DNA from 2 places in the Agarivorans sp. D1326 genome. Region 1 is predicted to be linked to the other one. Evidence: predicted binding sites of a transcription regulator. Region 1 holds the regulator's gene; the other holds the start of a gene.

Region 1 (4,217 bases):
GCATCGAAATTGTTGCTGCGGTTGAACCTTCTAGCGCTAAACAGGCTGCACCTAAAAGCGATAGAGAATTGCCTGAAGATAGCGTCAATTTGTCGTCTATGAATGCTGGCGCAGCCAAAAAAGCGCCAACAAAACAGCATCCAAGTCATGATTTTGACGAAAATGCCAGTTTGAAAGATAACCTAACCAACTTTATGCAGCGCCATCAAAAGCGTCAGCAAGAAAACTTGCAACAGTCTCAGCAAAAACAGCAACAGCAGCGCCCTCGCACTGTTCAAGCTCCACGCTCTTTAGCTCAACAACAAGGTTGGGCGCAGCAAGGCTCATTATCCAGCAAACCAAGCAACGCTTCACTTGGTGGACAACCAGCTCATTCAGCATCAGCAGCTGCTGGCAACGAAGTCGGCGAACTTAAAAAAGAAATGGCCGCCATGCGCAAGTTGCTTGAGCATCAAGTCTCTGGGTTAATGTGGCAGGAAGTAGAGCGCCAAGAGCCAGTTCGCGCGATGTTAATTAAGCAGTTGCAGCTAGTTGGTTTTGATGAAGATATGGCCGACCAAATAGCTGGATACATTCCCGAAGAACTCGGTGTCCAAGAAGGTTGGCAGCATTTACGTGAACTATTAGTCAATCAACTCCCGGTTGGCCAAGATGAGATTTTGTTAAAGGGTGGAGCTATTGCGTTGCTTGGCCCAACGGGCGTAGGAAAAACTACCACCATCGCCAAGTTAGCCGCACAGTTTGCAATGCGCCATGGCGCCGAAAGTGTGGCGATGATTACTACAGATACCTACCGTATTGGTGCTCATGAACAACTTGCTACTTACGGCAAAATTATGGGCTGCGCCGTACGCGTCGCCAATGATGAAGAAGAGCTTTCACAGTTGCTTTATCAGTTTAAAGACAAAAAGTTGGTACTTATTGATACCGCAGGTATGAGCCAACGAGATCTTCGCTTACACGAACAATTAGACAAGCTAGTAAAAAACAGCCGCGTGAACATTCGCAACTACTTGGTGATGTCGGCCAACGCGCAGCGTCGGGTAATTGAAGAAACTGTGAACCAATTTCAGCGAATTCCTTTAGCTGGTACCATACTTACCAAATTAGATGAAAGTTTGGCTTTAGGCGAAGTGTTAAATGTAACCTTGCGCCATGCCTTACCAATAAGTTACGTTACTCACGGCCAACAAGTGCCTGAAGATATTGCGGTAGCTGCGCCTACCCAATTAATAGAACAAGCATTATCGGTTATCGATAAGCAAAGCCAGCAACATTTCTGGTTTAGTGAAACCGAACAACAAAAGGTTTCAGATGTATTCTAAAGACAATGAATTTGACCAAGCTAGCGGCTTAAGAATGATGCAACAAAAAAACAATGTGAAAGTCATCGCTGTAACTGGCGGCAAAGGAGGCGTAGGTAAAACTAACGTTACTCTTAACATGGGCATAGCCATGGCTGCGCAAGGTAAGCGCGTAATGGTTCTAGATGCCGACTTAGGCCTTGCAAATGTAGATGTGCTGCTTGGTTTACGTGTAACTAAAAACCTCTCTCACGTTTTATCCGGTGAATGCACCTTAGATGAAGTATTAGTTAAAGGGCCCAATGGGATCTTAATTGCACCTGCTACTTCTGGTACTCAATCAATGGTGGAACTCAGTCCTGCGGAACACGCCGGGCTTATTCGTGCTTTTAGCAGTATGAAAACACCTATTGATGTGTTGCTAGTTGATACCGCAGCGGGCATCTCCGACATGGTTCTAAGCTTTGCCAAGGCGTCACAAGACATATTAGTGGTGGTGTGTGATGAGCCAACCTCTATTACCGATGCTTATGCACTCATAAAGCTGCTTTCAAACCAGCACGGTGTCTACAAATTTAAAGTGGTAGCAAATATGGTGCGTAGCTTACGCGAAGGCCAAGAATTGTTTGCTAAGCTTACTCGAGTTACCGATCGCTTCTTGGATGCTACACTCGAATTGGTATCTTGTATTCCTTATGACAATAACGTGCGCTTAGCCGTAAGAAAGCAACGAGTAGTGGTAGAAGCCTATCCTAAGTCTCCTGCTTCTTTGGCATTTCGCTCATTAGCAAGTAAAGCTTCTACTTGGCCAATTCCTGAACAAGCAGGTGGACATTTAGAATTTTTCATCGAGAACCTTCTCGAGTTTGGACAACGTAAAAATAGAGAACAGCTTAGTGAATAAAGTTGCCGCTTATGCCAGCGCTAATGACACTAATGTTTTGGTGGAGCGCCATGCAAACTTGGTCAAACGGATAGCCCATCATCTAATGGCTAGGCTTCCGGCTAGCGTGATTGTTGATGACTTGATCCAATCAGGAATGATTGGCTTAATCGAAGCCGCACGTAACTTTGATGGCTCAAAAGGCGCTAGCTTCGAAACCTACGCCGGCATCCGCATTCGTGGCTCTATGCTTGACGAAATTCGTCGTGGCGATTGGGTCCCACGCTCGGTACATAAAAACAGCCGTGCCATTAGTGACGCAATTGCAGAAGTCGAGAAAGAAAAAAACGGTGACGCAAAAGACGCCGAGGTTGCTGCAAAGCTTGGCGTAAGCTTAAGTGAGTACCACTCAATGTTGTCTGATGTAAATTGCGGACGCATTTTAGGTATCGATGACCTAGGTGTGAGTGAAGACGTCATATCAAGTGAAGAAAGTCGAGAACTAAACCGACCCTTTGAAGGTTTTGCCAATCAACGCTTTCAACAATCTCTTGCCGAATGTATTAAAGGTCTGCCAGAGAGAGAAGCACTGGTTTTGTCCCTCTATTATGATGAAGAACTTAACCTAAAAGAAATTGGTGAAGTATTGAGCGTAAGCGAGTCCCGAGTCAGTCAAATTCATAGTCAAGCGCTTGCTCGAGTTAAAACTCGAATGCGAGATTGGACACAATAGAGAAATTCATCCTTACATTTCTTGTAAAAGATGGACTAAAATTGTGTTTATTAAGGCATAATATCTATATTACATAAATTTTTGGCCTATTTAGTGGCTTGTAAAACATCCTGTTGGGGGACGTACCTTGGATAAAAATATGAAAATTCTGGTTGTTGATGATTTTTCAACGATGAGAAGGATTATTAAAAACCTACTTAGAGATCTTGGCTTCAACAATACTCATGAAGCCGATGACGGGAATACCGCATTACCTATGCTTAAAGGCGGCGATTTCGAATTTGTAGTAACTGATTGGAACATGCCTGGAATGGAAGGCATCGACCTATTGAAAAATATTCGTGCCGACGAAAGTTTGTCTCACTTACCTGTTTTAATGGTAACTGCCGAAGCAAAACGTGAACAGATCATCGAAGCTGCTCAAGCCGGCGTTAATGGATATATTGTTAAACCTTTCACTGCAGCCACGCTAAAAGAGAAGCTAGATAAGATTTTCGAAAGACTACAATAAGAAAGGAAGATGCGTGAGCACAGATACTCCGATTATTTCATTAGCCGACGCCAAATCTTTGGTTGCGCTACTTGAAGAAGGAAATGTCGCCGAGGCGAATCAACTTGTTAGTGAGCTTTGTGCTCCAAAAGCTAACCTGCTATTTGATAAGGTTGGGCAGCTCACTCGTCAGCTTCATGACTCTTTAAATGAATTTAAACTCGATATTCGAATTAACGAGTTAGCTAATCAAGAAATACCAGACGCTAAAGAGCGGTTAAACTATGTGATAGAGATGACCGATCAAGCGGCCAATAAAACCATGGACGCAGTAGAGTCTGGCCTTCCAATTGCCGATCAATTAACTAACGAAATCAACAGTATCATGCCTATATGGCAAAGTTTGATGGAACGAAGAATTGAAATCGGCCAATTTAAGGCGCTATGTCACCAAATCGATATTTTCCTTAATAGTTCTTCAGCAAATGCCGATAAACTACGTAGCATGTTAACCGAAATATTGATGGCTCAAGATTTCCAAGATTTAACCGGTCAGATGATTCGTAAGGTAATCACCTTGGTGCAAGAGGTGGAAGAAAGTCTGGTTGAAATGCTTACCTTGTTTGGAAATGAGAATGCCGAAGTAGTAGAAAATAAAAAAGTGACTAAATCTGCTATCGAAGCCGAAGGGCCAATATTAAATAAAGAGCAAAGGGACGACGTTGTTAACGACCAAGATGATGTTGATGACTTGTTGTCTAGTTTAGGATTTTAAGGGAGTAGCGCATGTCGTTTGATGTAGATGAA
Region 2 (4,217 bases), on a different contig from region 1:
CTGATTCAGTCAATTCGTATTCCGGTGTTAACGTGCAATGTGTAATTAAAACAGTTTGTTAGCTCTATAGAACAATAGCTGCTATCCAACCAAAAACCAACAGTGGTAGGTTGAAGTGCAAGAATGTAGGTACAACGGTGTCCCATATGTGGTCATGCTGGCCATCGCTATTTAAGCCGGCAGTAGGGCCTAGTGTAGAGTCTGAAGCTGGCGAGCCTGCATCTCCAAGCGCCGCAGATGTTCCAACCAAGGCAACCGTTGCTAACTCGGAGAAACCTAGCGAGAGAGCGAGTGGAACGTATATAGCGGCAATAATGGGAATGGTTGAAAATGACGAACCTATTCCCATAGTAATTAGTAATCCCATTAGCAACAACATTGCAGCAGCAAAGGCCTTGTTATCACCAAGTATACTTTGAGCACTATTTACTAGTTCTGGTACACCACCAGTAGCTTTCATTACGCCAGCAAAACCATTTGCTGCAATCATAATGAATCCAATTAAGGCCATTAATTTAACGCCTTCAACAAACAAGTCTTGGCTATTCTGGGGCTTTAAGCCTGACGCGGTAGTGAGCAGCAGGAAGCCAGTTAAAGCGCCCATAATGATCGACTCAGTATAAACGTTTACCACTAAGGCAACGATTATAATGGTGATATTCAAACTGGTTTTTAAGGGGCTAGTCTGTATTTGACTTGTGCGTTTTTCACTAGTATTGATCGTTGTTTGGTAAGTTCTTGGCTGCCGATAAGAAAAAAATATGGCTGTAAGTAGACCTAACCCCATTCCTAGGGCTGGTATTGTCATAGCAATGGGTAACTGGCTTTTATCAATCGTTAAGCCTGCCGACAAAATATTGCCATGTAACAGTTGGTTTAAAAATATGCTGCCAAAGCCATAGGGTAGCCACATATAAGTGGTGACTAAACCAAAAGTGATACAGCAGGCAATGATTCGCCTATCCATGTTTAGTTGATTGAATACAGCGATTAAGGGCGGAATTAATATTGGAATAAAGGCAATATGTACTGGAACTAGGTTTTGCGAGCTTACTGCCATTAATATGATGGCGCCAAGCATCATCCACTTCACCAAAGAAAGGTGCTGATCTTTATGCAAATTTACTAAACGTACAATCTTGTTAGCAATCATATCGGTTAAGCCGCTTCTGGCAATGGCTACAGCAAACGCACCAAGCAGAGCATAACTTAAAGCGATATTAGCGCCATCTCCTAAACCGGCTTCAAAAGCGGCTATAGTTTCCGTCAAGCTTAAATCGGATAAAAGCCCGCCAATAATTCCACTTATCGATAAAGCTAATACTACATTTACACGCAGTAGACTTAGTACCAACATTAAGCAAACCGACAATACAACAGGATTAGCAATCATCGATTATTGGTTCTCATCTTGATCTGGTTTTGGTAAGGGCCAACCGCCTAGGTTTTTCCACTTGTTAACAATCAGGCAAAACAGCTCTGCTGTTTTTTGCGCGTCGTATAGTGCTGAGTGTGCTTCTTCGTTGCTGAACTCTAAGCCAGCTTCTTTACATGCCTTGGCTAAAACAGTTTGGCCTAAGGCTAGGGCACTAATACTGGTAGTATCAAAGCTCACAAAAGGATGGAAAGGATTACGCTTAATATTACAACGCTCTACTGCTGCGTTAAAAAAGCCCATATCAAAGGCAGCATTGTGAGCCACCATTACAGCCCGGTTACAACCATGAGCTTTTAATGCCTTACGTATTGGCTTAAACATCTCTTTTAGCGCAAAGTCTTCGCTTACTGCGCCACGCAAAGGGTTATTAGGATCTATTCCGGTAAACTCTAAAGCGGCTTGTTCTAGGTTAGCGCCTTCAAAAGGCTCAACGTTAAACTGTAAGCTTTCTAGAACATAAAGTTCGCCTTGTTCGTTAAAGCTAAGCAAGCAAGCTGCAATTTCTAGTAACGCATCTGTTTTAGCGTTAAAGCCAGCTGTTTCTATGTCGATAACTACAGGATAGTAGCCGCGAAATCGACTAGACATTAATTCGGTCGTGAGTTCAGTAATGGTCATAATGTGGGTAACTAATATTAGAAGCGCGCATTATTACAAAAGCCGCAAAGAATCGCTAATTTGCTTTAAAGATTATCGCTTAGATGCCGATAATTTATGGAGAAGAGAGGATTTCTGCTAATGAAACATTACTTATTGCTGCCTTTGGCATTAAGCGCAATGTCTGCTCAAGCAAACGTGCGCAATTATTCAGCATCGCTAGACGACTCAACTTGGGTTGTGTCAAATAAAACGCCTATTGAATGTAGAATGGATCATTTCATTCCCTCTTTTGGCGTAGCGAGTTTCATTAGTCGCTCATCAAAAGACGTAAATCTAGATTTCTATTTGGATATGTACAGGATTTCCGCAGAAACTCACCAAGTCTCATTACGAAGTGTTCCGCCGAAATGGAAGCCAGGTGCAAGTTCTAAGCGTATTAGCGAATTATCCTTTTATCAGCAATTTGATGGCTACGTAAATGCCCAGCCTGCGTGGCAAATGCTGAGTGAGTTAGAAGACGGTAACGTACCTACTTTTTACTTTAATGACTGGTACGCTAGCAACAATACAACAGCTGTTGGCATCTCTTCGATCAACTTTAAAACCCAATACAACGACTTTTTAAAATGTGTAGGGCGCTTACTTCCGTACTCGTTTGACGACATCGCCTTTACAGTTTTGACCTATCAATCGAATAGCAATGAGTTGACCCCGCGTTCCAAGAAACGTTTGCAACTTATAGGTGATTACGTAAAACATGACCCAGAGATAGATGTAGTGTTGGTTGATGCCTACACCGACAGTTATGGGGGTAAGTGGATTAACCAAGAGCTTTCGGAAAAGCGCGCTAACATGGTTAAAGATTACTTTAAGTCTGGCGGGTTAGATGAAAGTGTCATTGAGGTAGCCGGACATGGTGAGCGCAGGCACGTTGCCCGTAACGACAACACCATGGGCAGAGAACGCAACCGAAGAGTGGTTATCTCGTTAGGCAAAGACTTGCTATAAAAACATAGGTAGAGCAACTTGCTCTACCTTTTTCATTTATCTTTAGAACAGCGCACTTCTGTCACGCACCCCTGAAGGTATACTCCAACGCTCCCTAGCAGAAACTGGATTTTGTTGCTTGCTGGCATACGGCGTTTGCATTTGGTCGCCATATAACCAAAGCACCATGTTAGTACGTTCACCACTTCGTATTGCTTGTGATACATGCGCAACGTTGCTACGATGAATCATTGCTGTACCCGGTTCGAAAGAAAGTCTTTTAATACTTCCGGTATTAGGATCATAAAAATCAACTTCTGAGCCCGTAAATTTTTCATCGGACAAGTTCATATTAATATTCATTGTTACCGATGAAGCGTCGGTATGAAGCCTTAATGAAGTGTCCATTCCTGCTTGCCACTGAATAGAAAAACCAAATGTTTGGCTGTCATATCCGTATACTTCAGGGAGCAACAGGCGAGCGATTGGACGCATATACTTATCGAGTAGTTTGCGGTAAAACGCCTGAAAACTAGGGGCAGCAAGGTAGCCTTCAGAGCGTTCGTCAAGCATAGCCCCATGCCTATTTAGCACTATTCCATAAGGTGGCTTTAAAGGAATGCCTGCTGTAGCTATGCCATCTAGGTAGTGGCGTAATTCAATAAGTTTTTCAGGCTTAAAAAACTGTGCGGTGTATACACCTGGGGCTGCTTCTTGCCACAAATCTTTAACTAGGTTTTCCGTTGATGGGTCATCCCAAGCTGAGTTTACTGCGCTTTGTAGTTTTTCATCTATTAGAGTTTCACTAGCCTCAAGTAACGAGCCATTGCTTGAGGTTTCCCACTCTTTCCATGCACTAACTAGTAGTTGTTGGTTACTATTCCAGAAGGTGTTTACAGAAGGGGAACGTGCAAGCATTTGTTGTCTAGAGGGTAGGGTTAAAGCTTGGGCTTGTTCTAATTGACTGCTTACGTTTACAGCTGCATTGTTCATTTATGCTCTCCTGGTTTTGCAAGCGGAGTTCCCGAATTGCTTAAGAGCAAACTTATTATGATTCGCTATTTTGATAAATGGGCATTCAATTGAATCAGTATTTACATTTTATTAAGAATCGCAGCTGGCATTGCTGTAAATGCCAATAAACTCGCTTTACTCAATTTATCTAAGGTACTGATATATAGCAGCTATTAGC

The links. The regulator FliA, encoded in region 1, starts transcription of late flagellar genes. The targets are predictions, from matches to a motif close to CTAAAGNTNNNNNNNNNNNNGCCGATA.
Region 2: ACYFDN_RS04060 (flagellar protein MotY) is a predicted target of FliA. The motif match lies at 2,122-2,148, and genes of this name have one in related genera.

Annotation. Positions count from the first base shown of each region.
Region 1 is NZ_JBTWEN010000001.1:519,383-523,599, reverse strand. Features, by position in the region: gene flhF (flagellar biosynthesis GTPase FlhF) at 1-1,325, shown strand, start outside; gene ACYFDN_RS02345 (MinD/ParA family protein) at 1,315-2,208, shown strand; gene ACYFDN_RS02340 (RNA polymerase sigma factor FliA) at 2,201-2,920, shown strand; gene cheY (chemotaxis response regulator CheY) at 3,048-3,431, shown strand; gene ACYFDN_RS02330 (protein phosphatase CheZ) at 3,445-4,185, shown strand; gene ACYFDN_RS02325 (chemotaxis protein CheA) at 4,197-4,217, shown strand, end outside.
Region 2 is NZ_JBTWEN010000002.1:42,857-47,073, reverse strand. Features, by position in the region: gene ACYFDN_RS04075 (AAA family ATPase) at 1-13, opposite strand, end outside; gene ACYFDN_RS04070 (Na+/H+ antiporter family protein) at 65-1,393, opposite strand; gene rnt (ribonuclease T) at 1,397-2,056, opposite strand; gene ACYFDN_RS04060 (flagellar protein MotY) at 2,177-3,046, shown strand; gene ACYFDN_RS04055 (2OG-Fe(II) oxygenase) at 3,089-4,018, opposite strand.